2 regions of the Kribbella sp. NPDC004875 genome follow, and region 1 is predicted to be linked to the other one. Evidence: riboswitches for the same ligand, from Rfam matches in the RefSeq annotation. Region 1 holds a riboswitch; the other holds the start of a gene.

Region 1 (11,757 bases):
CCGTTGCCGGTGCGGTGGCTGGTCGCCCTCGCCGCGGCCGAAGACGCCGGTGATCGCGGTGAACGGTGACGGCAGGCCCTGCCAGAGGTACCCGGCGTTCGGATCGACTCCGTTCGCCAGCAGGAGGCTGGCGATCTCGATCTGGTTCGGGGCGTCGAGGCGGCTGTAGGTGAGGTAGAGCAGCGGTTCCCAGCGGTACGGTCCGCCTTCGGTGCTTGCCTGGGCGAGGTTGGCGCGAATGCCGTCGAGGTCACCGGCCACGACCTGCGTATAAATGTTGCTCTGGGCAATCTCCGGGAAGCGGTGCAGCAGGTCGGCGGCGGACTGCTGCCGGGCCGGATCGTCTTCCCCGTAGTGCAAGGTCGCCAGCCGGAGGAACTCGTCGGCGCGCTGCTCGGGAGTGTCCAGCGGACCGCCGACCGCCTGCCGGTGCGGCGAGCGGCTGTAGCGGTCGACCAGTTCGAGGTGCCGCACGAGCCGCGGCCAACTCGGGAAGCCGTAGCTGCGGGCTATCACCACCTGTGCGTCGGCCAGCGTCTGCAGGGGATGGAACTCGGCCGCCAGTGCGAGTGCTTCGCGATCTCCGGCGTGGACGCTCTTGAGCAGAGTCTTGGCCTGCTTGCGCAGGTGGTCGAGGTGCGGGTCGTTCGGAAGATTCCGGGTCGGCATCGCCGACCTCCTCTCTACGAGCCTGCTGTCCGCGTCGTCAGGCGAGAAAGGAGGTGAACCGGTGCCACACACCAAAGATCCATCAGGTGGGCTGAGCCCTTCCCGCGGACCGGCGGCACCCTGAGCGCCTACCCCGGAGCGTATCTCAGCCCGGCTTCACCATCCACCATTCCGTGAACTCGTAGGCGCGGTCCTTGTCCAGCCGGATCACCCAGAGGTTGCTGAACTCGCTCGGCGGATTCGTCAGGTACGTCGTCCAGCCGCGCACGAACCCCACGCCGTCACCGAACCCCAGCACCTCGTACTCGAACGTCGTCTCGCCCGGCGCGTCCTGGATCTCCAGCCAGGCGTCGACGATCGCGTCCTGGCCGACCACCGGGTCCTCGTCCGGTCGCCGGTACCAGGTGGCGTCCGTGGTCCAGAGCGCGGCGATGTCCTTGCGGTCGTTCGACTCCCACGCCTTCCGGTACTTCGCGACCCAGCGGTCCAGATCCCTCTCCTTCATGCGATCCTCCGGTTGTTCAGGACCACCGCCGCCGGCGTCGCCAGGACAGCGGGGTCCGCGCGCGGATCTACGTCGTACGTGACGAGGTTGCCGGCGCCGGTCAGACCGAGGAACTCCTGAGCACCGACGGACGCCGCCGTGATCGCCTGCTCGACGGACAGTCCGTGATTCACCAGCAGGTCGATCTCGCGGGCGACGGTCCCGACGACGTCCGATCCGGTCAGCACGCGGACGCCGTACCGCTCGGCCAGCGGGAGGATCGAGGCGAGGTACTCCGATTTCGCCTCCCGCCGGGCCGCTTGTTCGGGGGTCTCCTTCCGGCCGGGCGTGACCGAGGCGCAGAGCGTCGGCGTCCAGGCGCCGCCGCGGGCGCCGAGCGCGCGCAGGTCCTCCTCGGTGAGCGCTGTACCGTGCTCGACCGAGTCGATGCCGGCGTGGATCAGGCCGGAGACGTGGTCGGTGTTGACGTGCGCGGCGACCCGGACGTCGCGCGAGTGCGCGAGCTCGACCATCGCGGCGACCACGTCGAGCTCGTACGTCGGGCTGACCTTGCTGCCCCGGACCGGACCGTCCGGACCCACCGCGGGGAAGTCGCCGACCAGCTTCAGCCAGGTCGCGCCGTCGGCGATCTCGGCCTCGACCGCGGCGAGCAGATCCTCCGGGGCGACCGGCTCGTACGCCTGCGGGAAGTAGCAGCCGTTCGGCGCGAGGAAGCGGCCGGCGGCGAGGACCCGTGGGCGGCTGTCGTCGGTGCTGCGGGCGAGCTTCAGGGTGACCTCGCGGTTACCGCCGACGTCCCGGACCGCGCTGACACCGGCGCTCGCCAGTTCGGCGAGGCGGCCGTTCGCGAACGCGGCACCCTGCGGCTCGGGCCCGTTCGGCCCGGCGGCGAGCGTCAGATGACAGTGCGCGTCGACCAGACCCGGAACGGCGTACCGCCCGGGGAGGCGCTGACCCGAGTCCCCGCCGAACGTCAGGCGCGCCGTGTCGCCGGTGGGCAGGACGGTTCCCTCGAAGACCCAGCTCATGGCGCCATCCTGCCGCAGCCGAGACCCAGATCACGTGAGACCTGACTTGAACATGTTCAAAAAGGCGGCGTACGGTCAAGGTCGACAAGGATTTGAACGTGTTCAAGAAGGTGGGGACGAGATGGACATGACGGTCACGACGTACCTGGTCTACCTGGCGATCGCGGTGCCGTTGACAATCTGGGTGGCGCGGACGCTGAGCCGCAACGGGCGGATCTTCCTGGTCGACGTGTTCCACGGCAACGAGGACTTCGCCGACGCGGTGAACCGGCTGCTGGTGGTCGGGTTCTACCTGATCAACCTCGGGTTCGTGACGCTGTTCCTGCGCAGCGGGAGCGCGGTGCTGGACGCCAGCGGGGTGTTCGAGCAGCTGAGCGTCAAGCTCGGCATCGTGATGCTGGTGCTCGGGGTGGTGCACCTGACGAACGTGTGGATCTTCAACAAGATCCGGACCCGCAGCCGGCTCGACACGATGACCAACCCGCCGGTGCCGCCGAACGACACGGTGCAGCCGGCGCCGGTCACGATCACCGAGCACGCGGCCCGGTACGGATATTGAAGGCCGCCGGGCCGTGCGTGAGCTGACGGTGCTGTACGACGCCGGGTGCGGGATGTGCCGCCGGTTCAAGGACTGGCTGGCGGTGCAGCGTCCGGCACCGGACGGGCGGGGCGGGGTGGTGCGTCTGCGGTTCGTCGCGGCGGGGTCGACGTACGCGCGGGCGCTCTACCCCTCGCTGGACCACGCCGCCACGCTGCGCGAGGTCACGGTGGTGGCCGACGACGGGTCCGTGTACGTCGGGGACCGCGCGTGGATCGTGTGCCTGTGGGCCACGGGGGAGCACAGGCACACCGCCGTACGGCTGGCGAGTCCGGCGATGCGCCCCGTCGCGCGAGCGATCGTGCAGGCGGCCGCCGGGCTGCGGAGCCTGACCATGCAGGGAGGTGACTACGCTGACGGATGTGACGGACGGTGCTACCGCGAAGGGTGAGCAGACCCGCGAGCTGATTCTGTCGACCGCGCTCCGGCTCTTCCGGGAGCAGGGCTACGGCAGGACCACGATGCGCGCGATCGCCACCGAGGCCGGGGTCTCGGTGGGCAACGCGTACTACTACTACGGTTCCAAGGACCACCTGATGCAGGCGTACTACGACCTGCTCCAGGACCAGCACCGCGAGGCAGTGGAGCCGCTGCTCGCTACGGAGAAGGCTTTCGTCCCTCGGCTGGCCGGTGTACTGCGGGTCTGGCTGGAGGTGGCTGAGCCGTACCACGAGTTCGCGGGAACGTTCTTCAAGACCGCCGCCGATCCGAAGAGTCCGCTGTCACCGTTCAGCGACGAGTCCCGGCCGGCGCGGGATGCGAGCGTGGAGATCTTCCGGCGCGTCGTCGAGGGGTCGGATCTGAAGGTCCCGGCCGATCTCAGGTCCGAGCTTCCCGAACTGCTCTGGCTGCTCCAGATGGGCATCGTGCTCTTCTGGGTCCACGACCAGAGCCCGGACGTCCGCCGGACCAGGACCTTGATCGACCGGTCGGTCCCGCTCGTCGACCGGCTGCTCCGGCTGACCCGGATCCCCGGCGTCAAGGGCGTGGTGAACGACGTCGTCGGCCTGATCCGCAGCATCAAGCCGTAAGCGTTACTCCCCGGTGGCGCCGTCCACGCGCTCGCGGAGGAGGTCGGCGTGGCCGTTGTGGCGGGCGTACTCCTCGATCATGTGGATGTAGAGATAGCGGACGGAGTACGGCGCTTCGTGGCCCGGGCGGATGAAGGTGGCGTCGAGGGGGTAGCTCGCGGCCAGCTCGTCCGAGGTCCTGACGATCGCGCGGAACTCCTCGACGTCCTGCTCCGCCAGCGCGGGGTCGGCCAGGTCGAAGTCACCGTCGGGGTGCTCCGCGGTCCAGTACTTGGGCGGCGACGGGTGCCCGGCGAGCGCGCGGTGGAACCAGTACTTCTCGACCTCGCTCAAGTGCCGCACGAGTCCGATCAGCGACAGACTCGACGGGTCGACAGTGCGCTGGACCAGTTGCTCACCGGTCAGCCCGGAGACTTTCCACAGCAGCGTGGCGCGGTGGAAGTCGAGGAAACCCTGCAGCAGCGCGCGCTCGTCGGCAGCGGTGGGTGGATCCACCCGGGAGTCTGTCGTCACAGCAGAACCTACCGGTGTGACGAGGATCCGGTGAATATCCGGCCGGTCATGGCCTCCGGCACGGTAGACTGTTTCCGACGGCCCGCCCAGTTCTGCCTCGGGCCGGTGTGCGCAATCACTCTGCGCCAGCAGTCGACCACCACGCGCCGCGGCCCCATTCGGCCGCGCCGGGCAGGACGACCCCCGACTTTTGGAGTACTTCTATGGCGGCCCGCCGCCCCACGTCTACGAACACGAACACGAACACCGAACCCCAGAACCGCAAGGCCACTGGTAACACGCGTCGCCCGGCCGCGAACGTGCCGGCCGCCGCGGGCAGCGCATCCACCCGCCCGCGTCGCCGGCGCCGTTCCGGTGCCGGACGCAACCAGCAGGGTCCGTCCAGGACGGCCATTTTCACCGCACCGGAGCCGGAAGTTGCTGTCAGCAACTTCGAGGAGCCGGCCGAAACGGTTGCCCCCGACAACCGCACGTTCGGCGAACTCGGCGTACCCGAGCGGCTGGTGAAGGCGCTGGCAGCGGCCGGTGTGTCGGCGCCGTTCCCGATCCAGGCGGCCACACTGCCGGATTCCCTGGCCGGCAAGGACGTTCTCGGTCGCGGCCGGACCGGCTCCGGCAAGACCTACGCGTTCGTCCTGCCGGTCCTCGCGCGGCTCGCCGCCGGCGCCGGCAAGCGCCGCCCGAACCAGCCGCGCGCCCTGATCCTCGCGCCGACCCGCGAGCTCGCGACCCAGATCCAGGCCTCGATCACGCCGCTCGCCGACGCGCTCGGCCTGCGCTCGATGACGATCTTCGGCGGTGTCGGTCACGGCCCGCAGATCAACGGCCTGCGGAAGGGCACCGACATCGTCGTCGCCTGCCCGGGCCGGCTCGAGGACCACGTCAAGGCCGGTCACGCGAAGCTCGGCGCGGTGGAGATCACCGTGCTCGACGAGGCCGACCACATGGCCGACCTCGGCTTCCTGCCCGCCGTACGCCGGCTCCTCGAAGCGACCCCGGCCACGGCGCAGCGGCTGCTGTTCTCCGCCACGCTCGACGCCGGCGTCGATGTCCTCGTCCGCCGCTTCATGAACGACCCGGTCACGCACAGCGTCGACTCGGCCCGCTCGCCGGTCGCCAAGATGACCCACCACGTCCTGCACGTGAAGTCCGACGCCCGGCTCCCGGTGCTCACGGACCTGACCGCGGCGCCGGGACGGACGCTGGTGTTCACCAGGACGAAGTACGGTGCGAAGGCGCTCACGAAGAAGCTGATCGCCCAGGGTGTTCCCGCCGTCGAGCTGCACGGCAACCTGTCCCAGGGCGCCCGCACGCGGAACCTGGAAGCCTTCTCCGACGGTACGGCGCGGACGCTCGTCGCCACCGACATCGCGGCCCGGGGCATCCACGTCGACGGGGTCACGCTGGTGATCCACGCCGACCCGCCGATCGAGCACAAGGCCTACCTGCACCGCTCCGGCCGGACCGCTCGGGCCGGCGCCGAAGGCACCGTCGTCACGCTGATGACCGACGACCAGGTCCGCGACGTGCGCGACCTGACGCGCAAGGCCGGAATCTCCGCGACGGTCACCAAGCTCGCCGTCGGCGACCCGCTGCTGTCCGAGCTGGCTCCGGGCGAGCGGACGTACGTCGCGCCACCGGAGAAGCAGCCGGCAGCTCAAGTGGCATCTCAGGCGGCATCGCGCGCCGGCGGTCGCCGGTCTTCGGGTCCGTCCCGCCGCTCGGCCGGACGCGGCCGGCGTCGCCGGGCGCCCGGCAAACAGGCGGCCTGAGTCCGATCCCCGGGTTGGGTTACGGTTCCATTGGCTGTGCCGTGACCTGACCCTGGGATGCTGATGCGGATTCGAACGGTCCTGAACGACCTGGCGCCGGAAGCGCTCGGGGTGTGCGACGCGCACGACCACTTGTTCTTCCGTTCCGCGGTCCTGCCAGGTCAGGAGCTCGACGACGAGGCGGCAGCGGTCGCCGAAGTACGGGCGTTCGCGCGGGCCGGCGGCCAGGCGATCGTGCAATGGACGCCGCACGGGCTGAACCGCCGCGCCGGGGCGCTCCCCGGGATCTCGACCGGCACCGGCGTGTCGATCGTCGCCGCGACCGGACTGCACCGGCGGGAGCACTACCCCGACGGGTACGTCGACAAGATCCAGGACCAGCTGGCCGAGATCTTCGTCCGCGAGTTGACGACCGGCATCGGCGAGACGTCGGTCCGGGCCGGGCTGATCAAGATCGCGGGCGGATTCCACGTGCTCGACGCGCACGCCGAGCTGGTGATGCGCGCCGCGGCCGAGGCACACCACGCGACGAACGCGCCGATCGCTGTGCACCACGAGCACGGATCCGCGGCGGACGCCGTACTCGATCTCCTGGTCGGCGAGCTCGACGTCCATCCGGGGGCGGTCATCCTCGGGCACCTGAACCGGTTCCCGGATCATCGGGTGCATCTCGAGCTGGCGGAGCGCGGCGCGTGGCTGGCATTCGACGGGCCGTCGCGGGCGAACAACGCGACCGACCCGCGGCTGACCGACTGCCTGGCCGCGCTCATCGACGCCGGGTACGCCGACCGGCTGCTGCTCGGCGGCGACACCACGAGTGCCCGTGCCCGCGCCTCGACCGGTGAAGGACCAGGGATGCCGTACCTGCTCACCCACCTCCGGCCGCGGATCACGCGGTACTTCGGTGCCGACGTCGCGGACGCAGTGTTCCGGGACAACCCAGCGCGCGCCTTCGCCACCGATTGGCGGGCCTAGCTGTACGTTCGCGCCATGAATGAGCGAAGCGAATTCATCATCAAGCACAGTGCGTCTCGTGCCTCAGCCGCGCCCGCAGCGAAGCGAGGACGCGGATGAGTTTGATTGCGCAGGTTTTCGTCGGGCTGGCGGGGGTGTTCCATGTCGTCGTGTTCGCGCTGGAGAGCCTCTTGTTCCGCAAGCCGAGCACTTACCGGCGGTTCCTGGTCAAGGACGACATCGAGATGGCGGCCGCGCGGCCGTGGGCGTTCAACCAGGGGTTCTACAACCTGTTCCTGGCGATCGGTGCGCTCGGTGGGCTGATCTGGGGTGGCGACAAGGGACACGCGATCGCCCTGTTCGCCTGTGCGTGCATGGCCGGCGCGGGCGTCGTACTGCTCGCCTCCGACCGCCGGATGCTGCGCGCCGCGGCCACCCAGGCCGTCCCGCCGATTCTCGCCCTGGTGCTCGCCGCCGTCAGCTGACCGTGCTTGACTTAAAGTGCACTTGAGGGCCGATGGTCCTCTACATGACCACCGTTGCCGAGCCCGCCACCGGGCCGACCACCGACTCAGGCGGCGTCCTCGCCCCGCAGTACCGCGCGTTGACCATCGGAATGGTCGCGCTGATCACCCTGGTCGCCTTCGAGTCGCTCGCGGTCGCGACGGCGATGCCTACCGTCGCACAGGCACTCGACGGCCTCAGCCTGTACGCGCTCGCGTTCGGCGGGCCACTCGCCTCCGGCGTGGTCGCGATGGTTGTCTCCGGCACCTGGAGCGACCTGAAAGGCCCGACCCGCCCGCTCTGGCACGGTACGGCGTGGTTCCTGGCCGGCCTGCTCATCGCGGGATTCGCGCCGACCATGGAGGTCCTGGTCGTCGGCCGGATCATCCAGGGCTTCGGCTCCGGTCTGCTCACGGTCGCCCTGTACGTCGTGGTCGGGCAGCTGTACCCGGCCCGGCTGCGGCCGCGGATCTTCGCCGCCTTCGCGACCGGCTGGGTCGTACCGTCCCTCGTCGGCCCCGCGATCGCCGGACTGATCGTCGAACACGCCAGCTGGCGCATCGTGTTCCTCGCCGTCCCCGCGCTCGCGATCCCGGCCGCGCTGGTCATGCGGCCCGGCCTGGCCCGCGGCGACACACACGAGCCGCGCCCTGGGAAGCTCTGGGACAAGCGGGCGATGTGGGCGATCGCGGCGGCCGTCGGTGTCGGGCTCCTGCATTACGGCGGGCAGCAGCACGGTCTGGTGCAGCTCGGTTTGCTCGGGGCCGGCCTTGCCGGGGTGGTCGCGTTCGGGCCGCGGCTCCTGCCGCGCGGGACGTTCACCTTCGGTCGCGGACTGCCTTCGGTGATCGCGCTGCGCGGTCTGGTCGCTGCGGCCGGGTTCGGCGCCGAGGTGTTCCTGCCGCTGATGCTGACCCGCGAGCGCGGGCTGTCGCCGGCGTTGGCCGGGCTCGTGCTGACCGTGAGCGCGCTCAATTGGTCGGCGGCGTCCTGGTACCGCGGCCGGCCGAACCAGCCGTTCTCGCACGGGGTGTTCCTGCAGGCCGGGATGCTCGCGATCGTCCTCGGGATCGCGGCCGCGACGCTGACGCTGAACCCACACGTGCCTGTCCTGGTCGGGATCCTCGGATGGGGGCTGACCGGACTCGGAATGGGGACGGTCTTCCCGACGCTGTCGGTGCTCGTGCTGGAGTACTCGCCGCGGGACGAGCAGGGAGCGAACAGTTCCGCCGCGCAACTCAGCGACTCGTTGTCCACAGCAACGGTGCTGGCGATCGGTGGGTCGTTGTTCGCGGCGATGGAACCGCATTCGGCCGTGACGGCGTACGTCGTCGCGTTCGGTCTCCCGGCCGTGCTGGCGTTGCTCGGGGTCGTCGCGGGTCGTCGTACGGCTGCCGTCTAGAGCTACTCCTTCGAACCGGTGACGGCGATGCTGGCGCCGAGACCGATGATCATCAGACCGCCGGTACCCCCGACCAGCTCGAGCCGGCGCGGCGAACGGGCGAACCACTCGCGCGCCGTGCCGGCCACCACCGCCCAGACACTGTCCGAGCAGAGCGCGATCAGGATGAAGATCAACCCGAGGATCAGGATCTGCGCCCACGCCGGGCTGCTCGCACCCTTGTCCACGAACTGCGGCAGCGCGGCCGCGAAGAACACCGCGGTCTTCGCGTTCGTCACGCCGACCAGGAACCCCTGCCGCACGGTCTTGCGGCTGCTCGCCGGCTTCACACCGCCGGCGAGCGCCACCGCCAGCGACTTCCGCGACCGGAACGCGTGCACCCCGAGGTAGATCAGGTACGCCGCTCCGCCCAGCTTCACGATCGTCAACGCGACCGCACTCGCGGCGATCAACGTCCCGAGCCCGAGCGCGATCAATACCAGCATCGTCGCGGCACCGAGTGTGTTCCCCACCATCGTCAACACGGCTTCCCGCCGCCCCACCGCCAGCGCCCGCCCCACGATGAACAACACGCTGGGCCCCGGAACAACGATGATGATGAACGCAGTAATCGCAAACGCAACCAAATGATGAGCGGACGGCATCCACACAGCGTAAGCGCTCCCCGCCACCCCGGTCAGCCCCGCGCCATGCACGCGGTACCAGGCCTCGCCGCCGGCAAGTCATGTCACCCCTAACCCCCTACAACCCGCCAGCCGACCCACATCCCGCCCGCCGCTTGCTCCCGCCTTCCTCGTTGAATGCTCTCGTCCGTCGAGTCGTGGCGAGTGGTTGCGGATTGAGAGCCAGGATCCACGACTCGCGTTGGAGCTCACGAGCCAAACGCCACGACTCGGCGATGGCTGGGGACGCCACCGGCTTGTGTCACCGGTGACGCGGTACATGCCGCCAGTTGACCGACACCCGGCAGTGGGGCGGCCGGCAACTCTCCAGCGGCTTGCGCCGGCGCGGAATCGCGTGGGCTGGGCGGTCGAGCGGGGGAGGTACCCGGCGTCACCTGGAGTCGGCGCGAGAGTTGCCGTGGGTGGCGCGGCGGCGGGCGGTGAGGTGGCGGTTGGGGGGTGTGCGCCGGCGTGGTGGTGGGTGGGGACAGGTTATTTCCTGTGTTCGGGGACCGGGAGGTGTTCAAGGACCCGGGAGGTGTCTTGGACCCGGGAGGTGGGGCGGGGTGGTGGGGTGGGATTGGTCACCGGCGCGCCGGGTGGCGTTGACCGGGGAGTGGGCGGGCCTCTACGGTTCCAGGGTCAACCTGCGGTGCCATGAGGGAAGCCGGTGGGAATCCGGCACGGCCGCGCCACTGTGAGCGAACTTTGGTTCGTGAGTCAGGACGCTCGGGCGCCAGCAGCCTTTCTCAGGGGACGCGCACTTCCCCAGGAGGTTCAGTTCAAATGGCAACTCCTGCCCGCTCAGTCGCCGTACCGGCGCTTTCGCCCAAGCTTCTCGCCGCTGCTCTCGGCAGCGTCGGCCTGATGTTGCTGCTCGCCTACCTGGTCGGGTTCGACCAGGGCGCGGTCTCCCAGTCGGGGATGTACCTGCACGAGTTGATGCACGACGGTCGCCACCTGCTCGGCGTGCCCTGCCACTAGCTCAGATGCGCACCTTCGGATCGCTCCTGGTGCGCGGACTGATCGTCGGACTCTTCGCCGGCCTGCTGGCCGGAACCTTCGCCTACGTGATGGGCGAGCCGCGCGTCGACGCGGCGATCGCGATCGAAGAGGCCGGTGCCGCGCACACCCATGACCACGACCATGCTGACCAGGCGGAAGCAGAACAGCCGCTGGTCAGCCGCGACGGCCAGCGGGCCGGCCTGTTTCTCGCGACCGGCCTGTACGGCGTAGCGCTCGGCGGGATGTTCGCTGTCGCGTTCACGCTGCTCCGCCGCAAGCTCCGGACCGGGAACGACGCGTACGCCGCGCTCGGGCTCGCCGCCGCGGGTTTCATCGGCATCGTGCTGGTCCCGTTCTTCAAGTACCCACCCAACCCACCGGCGGTCGGCGACCCGGACACCATCACCCGCCGGACCGTCACCTACCTCTTGACCCTGGTGATCGGTCTGCTCGCGGTCTGGGCGGGCGTCGCCCTGTCCCGATGGGCCGCGCGGTACGGCGATGTCGCCCGTCTGGCGGGTGGTGTCGTCGGGCTCCTCGCGACCGTCGTGGCGGCGTACCTGATCCTGCCGCGGATCAACGAGGTTCCGGAGACGTTCCCCGCTACGCTGCTGTGGCAGTTCCGGTTCGCCTCGCTCGGTACGCAGGCGACGCTGTGGCTCCTGCTCGGGTTCGGGTACGCGGCCGCGGTGGACCGCCGGCCGATCCGAACGAAGGTGGCTGCGGCTTGACGACGCTGACCCTGGTCGCGCACGCCTTGACCCCCGCGCTGCGCGGACTCGTGCTCGGCGGCGACGCCGAGCCGGATGCGGCGAGTGTCGAGGTGGCGCGCGACCTCAAGCTCTCGGCCGACGCCGTGTACTCCGGGCCCGAACAGGCCGCCGTACGGACGGCCGAGGCGCTGGGGTACGACGCGATCGTCGCGCCGGCGCTGCGGGACCGCGAGTACGGCGACTGGTCCGGCCGGGAGCTGGAAGACCTGCTGGCGGCCGATCCGGCACGGGTCTCGGCGTGGCTCGAACGGCCGCACACCGCGACGCCGGACGGCGAGACCGAGAACGATGTCCTCGCCCGCGTCGCGGACTGGCTCGGGGACGTCGCCGAGCAGCACGAC
Region 2 (11,757 bases), on a different contig from region 1:
GCTCGTTGGACTGCTCAACGGGTACGCCCTGGATCGCGTAGAACGGGTGACCGGCGGTCACCGTGAGCGGTTCGATCGAGTGCTCTACGTCGATCTGCACCATCGTGTCGTCCTGGTCGTACATGAAGGTCTTCGTGACCTCGCGATAGACACCGCTTGCGCCGAGAACCAGATCCCCGACCTTGATCTCGCTGATCGCGGTTGGACCGTTGGCTGTGTAGACGAGAGTGTCCGGCGCGAAGCACTGATTCACTGCTACGGCGGTGTCGTTGGCGATCTTGAGGAAGGGGACGACGCCTTGGGACTCGCCGTTGGTGCCTTGGATGCCGGCGCCGATGCCGCGGACCGGGGTCCAGTCGTTGCCGAGGCCGCCGGAGTACTTCGCCAGCAGGGCGTTGTTGCGGATGCCGGTGAAGATCTGGGAGAGGTCGTCCTCGACGGTGGTGAGGAAGCAGGCGGACAGCTGGGCCCTGGTGGTGCCGGAGTTGAAGAGGATCGGGGTCGAGGTCATGAAACGGAAGGAGCTGATGACCTCGTAGAACTCGATCGCCTTCGCGTCCCGGTTGTCCTCGCGGAGCGCGATGCCCATCGCGACTCGTAGGAAGAGCGCCTGGGGGAGCTCGAAGCGGACCTTGTCGATGTGCAGCAGGTAGCGGTCGTAGAGCGTCTGCAGACCGAGGAACGTGAAGTCCAGGTCCCGCTCCGGCTTGATCGCCGCGGCGAGCCGGGCGAGGTCGAAGCGGCCGAGCTCCGGGTCGAGGTGCCCGGCCTCGATCCCGAGCTGGATGTAGCGCGGGAAATAGTCGACGTACGCGTCGGTCATGTCGGACTGGCTGGCCTGGCGTGGTTCGCCGTGGACGCGGCCGAGTGTTTCGCGGCGGATCTTGTCCAGCAGCAGGCGTGCGGCGGCGAAGCTGTACTGCGGCTCGGTCTCGACGTACGACCGGGCGGCCATCACCAGCGCGAGCTCGACCTCGTGCTGCGCGATGCCGTCGTAGCAGGCGCCGAGGGTCTCGTTCAGGATCAGCTCGGGGTCGACCGCGTCGAGACCGGCGGCTGCCTCGGCGACGACCACCTTGAGACGGTCGACGTCGAGCGGGGACCGGCTGCCGTCGGCGGCGCGCACGGTCGGTGCCGGCTTCTCGGCGACGCCGGACGCGCCGGCTGGGGTGCGGGCCTTGGTGCGCTCCTCGCGGTAGAGCACGTAGGCACGGGCGACCTGGTGCTCACCGGCGCGCATCAGCGCCAGCTCGATCTGGTCCTGGATGTCCTCGACCTGCACGCTGCGCCGCCCGGACAGCGAATTCAGACCGCGGCTGGTCAGGGCGCCGACGACCCGGCCGGTCAGGTCGGTCACCAGGTCCTGGACCCGGTGGGTGGTGGCCGCGTCGGAGCCCTCGACGGCGAGGAACGCCTTGGTCAAGGCGACGGAGATCTTGGTGGCGTCGAACGGAGTACTGCTGGCGTCGCGGCGGACGACGGTCAGCTCGATCTCCCGGTCCGTCGCCAGGGGCGATGAGGAAGAAGCAATGGTCACAGGTGTGCGCTCCAGAAGTGTTCGGAGACCCGGGACCACGCGAGCAGGCGCACGACGAGACCGGCAGCACCGGCCGGAAAGACTGTCGTCACGCCCTGCGACCCACCCGCGAGATCTCGGACTGCGTGCACCGGCGGTGCACGCGCCGGTGGCAGGTACTCGGACTCGCGGAGGGTCTCCGCTCACCGTTGCGGGGCAGTCCCGGAGTCGCACCGGATTCCCCTGTTGCCTCGGAGTGACCCACATGTTGTGCCATCGATCACTCCGAACCACCAGCAGTAGAGATGCTAAGCCGATGTATCTAGATCTAGTGGTAGCGCAACGTCGCGTGTCGCACATCTTGTGGTCCTCACGCCGCCACGGCATACAGATCCTGGAGCGTCATGATCTCCGATCCGTGATGGATCAGCTCGCGATTGAGGCGCAGTACGACGTGACCGAACGGCTCGGCCGCGTCGAGTTCGTTGGCCTGACTGAGGCCGACCGTGGTCACCGCGTCCTCGTCGAGGCCGGCGATCGCGTCCTGCCAGGCCTCGACCCAGTGCGTCAGCCAGGCCACCGCGTCCCGCGCGTTGCCGTGCAAGGTGATGTCCGCGCGGCCCTGCCGGCTCTCACCGAACGTCCACTCCCAGCGCTCGAAGAACGTCTCGGTCAGGTGCGCGATCAGCCAGGCGATCGTCCGCGGGCCGCGATGGTCGGGCTCGTCCGGCCACTGCGCGACCCACTCCCCGGACCCGAGTGCGCGGAAATGTCCCGCATAGTGCCGCCGGACGACGGTGAGCGCCTCGCTGCTCGGGCGCCAGAAGTACTGCTCGTCGGTCAGTCGGGCCAGCCGCCCGGACAGGACCATCCAGCTGAAGCCGAGCTGGCCACGAACCATGGCCATCGCCGATGGCCGCTGCAGGATGTCCCAGTCGAACGGCTCCGGCATCACGACTCCCCTGTACGATCGAACATATGTTCGAATTCTTGCTCGTCGGGAGACGGAAAGTCAAACCACCTAGCGTGTCGGTCGTGGCCTCGACGGGACTGGTCTGCTAGGTGGTTCGATCCGGGTGTCGGCGGCCGGGCTCGCGAAGCGGCGCTCGAGCAGTGTGAACGCGTCGATCAGTTCGGGTGCCTCGTAGACACGGTTCCGCCGGCCGTCGGTGACCTCGCGCAGGATCCGCGCCTCGACCAAGCGGGCGAGGCCCTGGTTCGCGGCCTGCTGGGAGCGGTCGATGAGCTGCGCCGCGGCGGCGAGCGTGAGGACCGGCGCGGCCGGCAGTGCCTCGATCAGCCGTTCGGTCGCCGAGCCCGCCCGGACCGGCGCGGCGCGTTCCCGCCAGGCAGCCTTCAGGTCGACGGCCGTCTGCTCGAAACGCGCGGCCTCGGCGGTCGCGTGCGTGCAGGCCATCGCGAACATCCGCAGCCACGGATTGGCGGCCGCTCGTGCCTTCGCGGTCGTCGAGCGTCCGACGTACCGGAACGCGGTCAGGGTGTCGACGTACTCCGTCGCGTGGGTGGCGAGCGCCAGCGAGACCGGCGGCACGGTGCGGGTCACGAGGCCGTCGGCGCGCAGGATCAGGTGGATCAGGGCCCGTCCGGTCCGGCCGTTGCCGTCGGCGAACGGGTGGATGGTCTCGAACTGGGCGTGCGCGATCGCGGTCTTGGCGAGCACCGGCAGCGGCGACTCGCGAACGAAGGTCATCAGGTCCGCGAGCAGTTCCGGAATCAGTTGCGCCGGCGGCGGGACGTAGTACGCCTCGGCGGGGGAGCGGCCACCGATCCAGTTCTGCAGGTAGCGGACCTCGCCGCCGTACTCCGGGGTCGGCGACTGGGCCATCAGGAGCCGGTGTGCCTCGAGCAGATGGTCGACCTCGAGTTTGTCGCCGGCCTGGACGGACTCGGTCACCCAGGTCATCGCGTCGACCGCGCCGAGCACCTCCTCGGCCGTGACGTCGCGCGCGCGGTCTCGCAGTACGTCGGCCTTCAACAGGCGGCGGGCCCCGACGACGAGACCCTCGATGTGGGACGAGCCGACCGCCTCGGCGCGCAGCAGGAGCCGCGCGAGCGCCTCGCTGTTGGTCAGTACGGCGGCCGTCGCGTCCAGGCGGGCGAGATCGCCGGCGGCGTCCTCGAGAACCGCGAGAACGTCGTCGCTCAGGTCGAACTCCCGGCCGACCAGTGGGTCCGGGAAGTACAGCTCGTACGACCCGCCCAGCCGCTCGGCCCGGGTGAACCCGTCGGGGTGTCCGGGCCAGCGGTGCAACTCCACGCGTGCCATACCCTTATTCAACCTTATCCATAAACCTTGAACAAGACCTGTGGATGGGAGCGTACGGGCCCGTGGACCCGATTGTGGGCAGACTGCTGGTTGTGACTCTCGACGCGCAGACGCAGGAGATGGTGGCCGCCAACGAGGCCGACTGGGACGCGAGGGCGCCGCTGCACGCGGCGAGCGACTTCTACGACCGGCCTGCCGAGTTCTGGTTCGCGGACTACGAGTGGGACGACCTCGGTCCGCTGGAGGGGCGCGACGTACTGCATCTGCAGTGTCATCTGGGGACGGAGACGGTCGCGTTCGCGCGGCGGGGCGCGCGGGCGGGCGGGCTCGACCTGTCGGAGAAGTCGCTGGAGGCGGCGCGGGGGATCGCTGCCGAGGCCGGAGTCGAGGTCGACTACGTGCACGCGAATGTGTACGAGGCGGTGCAGGCGGTCGGCGGCCGGCAGTTCGACATCGTCTACACGGGCAAGGGCGCGCTCTGTTATCTGCCTGATCTGAAGCAATGGGCCGAGGTTGTGCGGGAGCTGCTCAAACCGGGTGGCGTGCTGTACGTCGTCGAGTTCCATCCGTTGCTCAATGCGCTGCGGGAGGTTTCGCTCCCCGGTGAGTCGGACGATCTCGTGATCCGCGCCGACTACCTCGAAGGGCGCGGACCGATCGCGCACGACTCGACCGTCACCTACACCGGCGACGAGGTCCCCGGCCGCCAGACGAGCTACGAATGGCGGCACGGCCTCGGCGAGATCGTCACCACGCTCGCCGGTGCCGGCTTCCAACTCACCAGCCTGCGCGAATCCGAAGTGCTTCCCTGGCCCCGCTGGCCGTCCATGCAACAAACGCCCGAGGGCTGGTGGCGTCTACCGGACGAGGCGCCCCGAATCCCCCTCCTGTTCGCACTCAAGGCGACCAAGCCATGACCCGCGAGGCACGTCAACAGGACCTCATCACCTACTACTCCAACGAGCTCCGGGCCCGATCCGACCGCGCACTACCGGATGCGCGGGTAACCCGCCGTACCGCTTATCTCAGTCAGCTGCAGGCCGAGGGACGTCATTCAGTCCTGGAGATCGGCTGCGGCCCGGGCCGCGACGGCGAGGCGATCGCGTCGGCGGGCTTCGACTACACCGGAGTGGATCTGGCGCCGGCGAGCGTCGAGGCGTGTCGCGGACTCGGGCTGCGTGCGGAGGTGGCGTCGGTACTCGAGTTGCCGTTCGACGACGAGACGTTCGACGCCGGCTGGACGATGAGCACTCTGCTCCACGTGGCCGACGACGACCTCGACCTGGCGGTGCGGGAGATTGTCCGGGTGCTGCGGCCGGGTGCGGTGCTTGCGGTTGGGCTGTGGGGGAGTGCGGCGGGTGGCGAACGCGTCTGGCAGGACGAGTCGGGGTTCGGGCCTGGCCGCTTCTTCAGCATTCGGACCGACGAAGGATTGCGCGCCGTGCTGGCGGAACACGGTGTCGTGGAGGAGTGGCTCACCTGGGACGACCGCGAGGGGCCGATGCACTACCAGTGGGCGGTTGTGCGCGTCTGACGATGTTGCTGGTTACTGGCCACGTTTCTTCGGGCCTCGGAAGGCGACGTACACGAGTGCGACGCCGAAGGCGGCGATGATGGGGCCGATGGTGGCCCACAGGGTGCTGCCTGTCATTGAGCTGCCCTTGAGGTAGCCCAGGCCCTGCAGGGTCCAGACGCCGCCGACGGCGATGAGCAGGATGCCGAAGGCAATGGCGACGATCTTTCCCATGCTGCGAGGTTAGCCCAGCAGCTGGTCGCAGAGCTCCACGAGTTCCCGGCGGAGCGGCCTGGCGCGGTCGGCGAAGGAACGCTGGGCCGCCGTGTACTCCGCTTTGCCGGCCGGGGTCTCGATGCGCACGGGGGAGTAGCCGAGCTTCGCGAGATCGTACGGCGAGGCCTGCATGTCGAGGGTGCGGATGTCGCGGGCCAGCTCGAAGCAGTCCAGGAGCAGCGCGCTGGGGGTGAACGGCATCAGCTTCGTCGCCCACTTGTAGAGGTCCATGTTGGCGTGCAGGCAGCCGCCTTGTTCCAGGACCGGCTGCGACTCGCGGGTCGGCTGCAAGGCGTTGAGCGGCCGCGCCGGGTCGGTGAAGAAGCGGAACGCGTCGAAATGCGAGCAGCCGATCTTGTGCGACTCGACGACCTGATCGGTGCCCTCGGCCCCTAACCGGAGCGGCCAGGAGGCGTGCCGTACCTCCGGAGTCCGGTACACCATCGCCCATTCGTGCAATCCGAAGCAGCCGAACTGCGGTTGCCGGTCGAGCGTCGCCGCGAGCAGTCGCCGGATCCAGGTGATGCTGTCCGCGCGGCGCTCGATCTCGCCCGGGTCGAGCGCCGCGGTCCCGTCGGTCACGACGTACCCGCGGCGCTCGGCGTAGACCGCGGCGTCCTGGAGGTGGACGCCGGGACCGGGGTGCCAGATGCGGAGCTGGTTCGGACGGGTCGGGTAATAGGTGAAGAGGAAGTCCTCGACGGGGTGCGGTTCGCGGCGCCGCCGGCGTTCGAGATGACCGGCGAGCAGTACGTCGACCCGCTCGGTGTGTTCGGTCGCGTACGACGACCACTCGTCGAAGGGCAGCGTGACGGTCATACGTCGAGGGCGAAGGCGTAGAGATCGACGCCCGGGATCGGAGCCCAGTCCCGCTCGGGGATCCGGACGAACCCGAGACGCTCGTAGATCCGGTGGGCGGTGGTCATGTACTTCGCGCTGCTCATGACGATCCGCCGCAGGCCCTGCTCGCGGGTCCGCTCGATGCAGCGTTCGGTCAGCGCCCGGCCGATGCCCTGCCCGCGCGCCCGTCCCGCGACCCCGAGCATCCGGAACTCGCCCTCGTCGTCGCGCCCGATCTCGCGGTACACCGATCCCACCGGGCAATACGTGACCGTGCCGAGCAGTCCGTCACCGTCCGCGGCCACCCACAACTCCGCCTTGGCGGCCCGGTCAGCCGCCGCACGCAACGTCATCGCGTAATCACCACGAACGAAGCCATCGTGCGTATAGGCCTCCACGGTCAGCTCACCAACCGCGTCGTACTCCTCAGGCCCAGCCAGCCGAATCTCCGTGCTCACCACATAACTGTCTCATCCGCAACCGACGGTAGGCTCGGCCCGTGCGTATCGCCAGATTCTCCGTGGATGACGAGCCGAAGTACGGCGTCGTCGAGACCGACGACCCCGAAGGGCTCGCCGGTACTGTCAACGTGCTCGACTCGGACCCGCTGTACCGGTCGGCCCAGTTCACCGGGGAGAAGCTGCAACTGGCTGACGTCCGGCTGCTGGCGCCCGTGATCCCGCGCAGCAAGGTGGTCTGCGTCGGGCGGAACTACGCGGCACACGCGGCCGAGCTCGGCAACGACGTACCGACGCAGCCGATGATCTTCCTGAAGCCGAACACGAGTGTGATCGGCCCGCGGGACGGCATCGTCTACCCGGAGCAGACCAACGATCTGCACTTCGAGGGCGAGCTGGCGATCGTGATCGGCCGGATCTGCCGGGACCTGCCGAAGGAGCGGGTCAACGAGGTGATCTTCGGCTACACGATCGCGAACGACGTGACCGCGCGCGACCTGCAGAAGACCGACGGGCAGTGGGCCCGGGCCAAGGGGTACGACACGTTCTGCCCGCTCGGCCCGTGGATCAGCACCGAGCTCGACGTCTCGGACCTGCGGGTCACGACCGAGCTCAACGGCGAGACCAAGCAGGACGGGCGGACCTCGCAGTTCATCTTCGACATCCCGGAGGTGCTGGCCTACATCACCTCCTTCACCACGCTGCTGCCCGGCGACGTGGTGCTCACCGGCACCCCCGCGGGTGTCGGCCCGATGCTGCCCGGTGACGAGGTCTCGGTCAGCGTCGAAGGAATCGGCACTCTGACGAACAAGGTGATCGTGCGTGACTGACCGGGCCGACAAGGAGGTCCTGGGCGACCTGGAACCGCACCAGGTGCGGGTGCGGTTCCCACCGTCCCCGACCGGCCTGCTGACCGTCGGCAACATCCGCAGCGCCCTGTTCAACTGGGCCTTCGCCCGCCACTACGGCGGCAAGCTGGTGCTCCGGATCGAGGACACCGACACCGCGCGCAACACCGAGGAGGGCTACCGGTACACGCTCGAGTCGCTGCAGTGGCTCGGCCTGACCTGGGACGAAGGCCCCGACAACGGCGGCGACTACGGTCCGTACAAACAGTCCGAGCGGATGGACATCTACGCCGACGTCGTCGCGAAGCTGCTCGCGGCGGGCAAGGCGTATCACTGCTACTGCTCGCAGGAGGAGCTCGACCAGCGCCGTGAGGCCGCCCGCTCGGCCGGCCAGCACAGCGGGTACGACGGTCATTGCCGCACCATCACCCCCGAGCAGATCCAGGCGTACGTCGACGAGGGCCGGCGGCCCGTGGTGCGACTGCGGATGCCGGACCGCCCGATCGTGTTCGACGACCTGGTCCGTGGCGAGATCACCTTCCTCCCGGAGAACCTCGGCGACTACGTCCTGGTCCGGGCGAACGGTTACCCGCTCTACCCGCTGGTGAACCCGGTCGACGACGCGCTGATGGAGATCACCCACGTGCTGCGCGGTGAGGACCTGCTGTCGTCGACGCCGCGGCAGATCGCGCTCTACGAGGCGCTCGCCGAGATCGGCATCGGCGGCGGCCGGATCCCGAAGTTCGGGCACCTGCCGTTCGTGATGGGGACCGAGGGCAACAAGAAGCTGTCCAAGCGCGACCCGGGCGCCGGCCTCGGCGAGTACATGGAGCGCGGCTTCCTGCCCGAGGGCCTGCTGAACTACCTGGCGCTGCTCGGCTGGTCGATCGCCGAGGACCGCGACGTGTTCACGATGGCGGAGATGGTCGCGGCGTTCGACATCCGCAAGGTGAACGCGAACTCGGCCCGCTTCGACCCGAAGAAGTGCGAGGCGATCAACGCCGCGCACATGCGGATGCTGCCGCCGGAGGAGTTCGCGCAGCGGATGATCCCGTTCCTCGCCGAGGCCGGGCTGCTGCCGGCCCAGCCGTCGGACGAGCAGCTCGCCGTACTGCGCGGCGTCGTACCGCTGGTGCAGGAGCGGATGAACGCGCTCGGGGAGTCCGTCGAGATGGTCGGGTTCCTTTTCGTCGACGACGCGTCGTTCACGATCGACCCGGACGCGGCCGCGAAGGTGCTGACCGGAGACGCCGGCGCCGTCCTGGATGCGTCGGCGAAGGCGCTCGCGGACGTCGAGTGGACGACCGCGGCGATCGAGGCCGCGCTGCGCGCCGCGCTGATCGACGGGCTCGGGCTGAAGCCGAAGAACGCGTTCGGTCCGGTCCGGGTGGCGATCTCGGGCCGCCGGATCTCGCCGCCGCTGTTCGAGTCGCTCGAGCTGCTCGGACGGGAGACGTCGCTGCGCCGGCTCGAGCAGGCCCGGCGTACGACGTCATGACCGTGCCCGCGAAGGACCAGACCCGGAACGGTACGAAGTACCAGGACCTGCTCCGCACCCCCGAGGCACCCCGTGGGTACGTCGTCCTCGGGTCGCTGGCGATCCTGGTCGGCTGGATGATCGCCAGTCTGATCATCCTCGGCGCCCAGCAGGCGATCCGGACCGATCCCGAGGGCACCATGTCGTGGTTCGGGCTGCTGGCCACGAACCTGTCGCTGATCGTGCTGATCCCGCTCAGCATCCTGGTCGCCCGCAAACTCAACCGCCAGGCACCGGGGCTGTTGTCGTCGGTGGCCGGCGGGCTGCGCTGGCGGCCGCTGGCGTGGTTCGCGCTGGCCGCGATCGTGATCGAGTTGCTGGCGCTGGCGGTCGTGCAGTTCGGCAACATCGAGCTCGCGACCGGCGAGCGGCACAGCGGCGGCGCGGCGTCCGATGCGATCGCGGTGATCGTCGTCACGCTGCTCACCTCGACGTTCCAGGCTGCTGGCGAGGAGTACTACTTCCGTGGCTATCTGCTGCAGGCGATGGGCGCACTGGCCCGGAGCAGCGTGGTCGTCGTCCTCGTGACCGCCCTGATCTTCACCGCCGCGCACGGGATCTGGCCGTGGCAGAGTCCGGCACTCTTCCTGGACCGGTTCGCGTTCGGGCTCGTCGCCGGGGTGCTCGTGGTCCGCACGGGCGGCCTGGAGGCCGGCATCGCGGGGCATGCGGCGAACAACGTGGTGACGTTCGTGTTCGCGGCCCTGACCAACAGCGTCGGCGCGAGCCTCGGGGTCAAGGACGCGCCGTGGTCGCTGGTCACCGTCGACGTGGTGAAGTTCGTGGCGTTCGGCGCGGTCGCACTGTGGATCGCGGGCCGGATGAACCTGACGACCGAGCGCGTGAAGAGTCAGGTGTGACAGGAGTGACAACGCGCCGGAGGGACCCCGTTTTGGTGTCCGGTCGGATGCTCGGGTAAGCTCTCCGAGCCGGGTTGGTGAGGGCGGAAACAAACTCTCCAGCTCAGTGAAATGCCTTTGGGGTATGGGGTAATTGGCAGCCCGTCTGATTCTGGTTCAGTTAGTCTAGGTTCGAGTCCTAGTACCCCAGCGGATTGGACCGCACCGATGGAAATCGGTAGAGTTCAACCTCGTTGCCCGGGCCGAAAGGTCCGGATGACAAACCTCTGGCCCCGTTGTGTAGCGGCCTAGCACGCCGCCCTCTCAAGGCGGTAGCGCGGGTTCGAATCCCGTCGGGGCTACCAGAGAAACAGCGCCTCCCACCATTCGGTGGGAGGCGCTGTTGCGTTGCGCCGGGGGTGGGCGCGGGGCGGGGTGGGCTCGGCGGGTGGCCGGCGGCGTCGGGCTCTCGGTAGGCGAGTTCTGCGGAACAAAAAGTGCGGTGGGTGGCGAAAAGTTTCCGCACAGCGGGAGTGGTGGACACTCTCGGGTCTAAGCGCTTAGAGTCTAAGCGCTTAGACCCTCCTCCGGCCGTTCTGGCCCGTCGTTGAAAGGGGATCGCCGTGCCGCGGAACCTCTTCGCCCGTCCCGCCGCCCTGATCGCCGCCCTCGGTGCGACCGCCCTGCTCGCCGCCGGCTGCGGCGGTACGTCGGACTCCGGTACGCCGGCCGCCGTCGACCAAGGCCCGCAGACCGGGACCGTCACGTTCGCCGGGACCGACAACGCCGAGACCTACCAGCCCGTGATCAAGGCCTTCGAGGCGAAGCACCCGGGGATCAAGGTCACGTACACGCAGATCCCGTTCGACCAGTTCAACGCGACGATGCAGCAGCGGCTGAGCGCGAAGGACACCGGGATCGACGTCTACACGGTCGACGAGCCGCGGGTCTCGCAGCTCGCCGCCAAGGGTTTCCTGACCGACCTCAGTGATCTCGACGACCGAGTGAAGAGCTCGGTGAGCGCGACGGCGTACAAGACCAATCACTTCCGCGACAAGCTGTGGTCGGTGCCGATGTGGAACTCGACCCAGTACCTCTTCTACAACAAGACCGCGCTGGCGAAGGCGAAGGTGACGCCGCCGACCGCGGACCCGCAGCAGCGCTGGACCTGGGAGCAGACCGAGGCGGCCGGCCGGAAGGCGATGCAGGCGGGCGCGACGAAGTACGGACTGTTCATGGAGCAGCTCGACATGTACTACCAGCTGCAGCCGCTGGCCGAGTCGCTCGGCGGCGGCTCCGGGATCGAGGGTGACGACGCCCTGACGCCCGCCGTCGAGACCGACGGCTGGAAGAAGGCGATGCAGTGGTACGGCGCCACGTTCGCGAGCGGACTGTCGCCGCGCGGGATCGGTGGGTTCCAGACCGGTCCGGTGTTCGCGGCCGGTGACGTCGCGTTCTTCGTCGGCGGACCGTGGGACCTGAAGATCTTCGGCAGCTCCAAGATCGACTGGGGCGTCGCGCCGCTGCCGTACTTCCAGGGCGGCAAGCCGGTCACGCCGACCGGCTCCTGGTCGCTCGGCATCAACCCGGCGTCGAAGCAGCAGGGGATGGCCCGCAAGTTCCTCGAGTTCGCGACCCTCGAC

The links. Region 1 has a riboswitch for cobalamin ahead of ACFYRH_RS06350 (CbtB domain-containing protein). Riboswitches for the same ligand answer to the same signal wherever they lie in the genome.
Region 2: it holds a riboswitch for cobalamin, as region 1 does, so the genes downstream of both, ACFYRH_RS20490 (ribonucleoside-diphosphate reductase subunit alpha) here and ACFYRH_RS06350 (CbtB domain-containing protein) in region 1, are expected to answer to the same signal.

The regions. Positions count from the first base shown of each region.
Region 1 is NZ_JBIALI010000001.1:1,303,861-1,315,617, forward strand. It holds gene ACFYRH_RS06290 (ankyrin repeat domain-containing protein) at 1-669, opposite strand, end outside; gene ACFYRH_RS06295 (YybH family protein) at 815-1,174, opposite strand; gene ACFYRH_RS06300 (amidohydrolase family protein) at 1,171-2,202, opposite strand; gene ACFYRH_RS06305 (hypothetical protein) at 2,324-2,761, shown strand; gene ACFYRH_RS06310 (thiol-disulfide oxidoreductase DCC family protein) at 2,775-3,191, shown strand; gene ACFYRH_RS06315 (TetR family transcriptional regulator) at 3,163-3,831, shown strand; gene ACFYRH_RS06320 (DinB family protein) at 3,835-4,344, opposite strand; gene ACFYRH_RS06325 (DEAD/DEAH box helicase) at 4,548-6,116, shown strand; gene ACFYRH_RS06330 (phosphotriesterase) at 6,180-7,091, shown strand; gene ACFYRH_RS06335 (DUF1304 domain-containing protein) at 7,187-7,555, shown strand; gene ACFYRH_RS06340 (MFS transporter) at 7,600-8,976, shown strand; gene ACFYRH_RS06345 (LysE family translocator) at 8,979-9,620, opposite strand; cobalamin riboswitch at 10,261-10,386, shown strand; gene ACFYRH_RS06350 (CbtB domain-containing protein) at 10,425-10,622, shown strand; gene ACFYRH_RS06355 (CbtA family protein) at 10,628-11,374, shown strand; gene ACFYRH_RS06360 (histidine phosphatase family protein) at 11,371-11,757, shown strand, end outside.
Region 2 is NZ_JBIALI010000003.1:675,048-686,804, reverse strand. It holds gene ACFYRH_RS20490 (ribonucleoside-diphosphate reductase subunit alpha) at 1-1,537, opposite strand, end outside; cobalamin riboswitch at 1,670-1,826, opposite strand; gene ACFYRH_RS20485 (DinB family protein) at 1,887-2,468, opposite strand; gene ACFYRH_RS20480 (Fic family protein) at 2,538-3,803, opposite strand; gene ACFYRH_RS20475 (class I SAM-dependent methyltransferase) at 3,896-4,720, shown strand; gene ACFYRH_RS20470 (class I SAM-dependent methyltransferase) at 4,717-5,337, shown strand; gene ACFYRH_RS20465 (hypothetical protein) at 5,350-5,550, opposite strand; gene ACFYRH_RS20460 (3-methyladenine DNA glycosylase) at 5,560-6,411, opposite strand; gene ACFYRH_RS20455 (GNAT family N-acetyltransferase) at 6,408-6,890, opposite strand; gene ACFYRH_RS20450 (fumarylacetoacetate hydrolase family protein) at 6,932-7,720, shown strand; gene gltX (glutamate--tRNA ligase) at 7,713-9,236, shown strand; gene ACFYRH_RS20440 (CPBP family intramembrane glutamic endopeptidase) at 9,233-10,135, shown strand; tRNA gene ACFYRH_RS20435 (tRNA-Gln) at 10,254-10,325, shown strand; tRNA gene ACFYRH_RS20430 (tRNA-Glu) at 10,404-10,479, shown strand; gene ACFYRH_RS20425 (extracellular solute-binding protein) at 10,738-11,757, shown strand, end outside.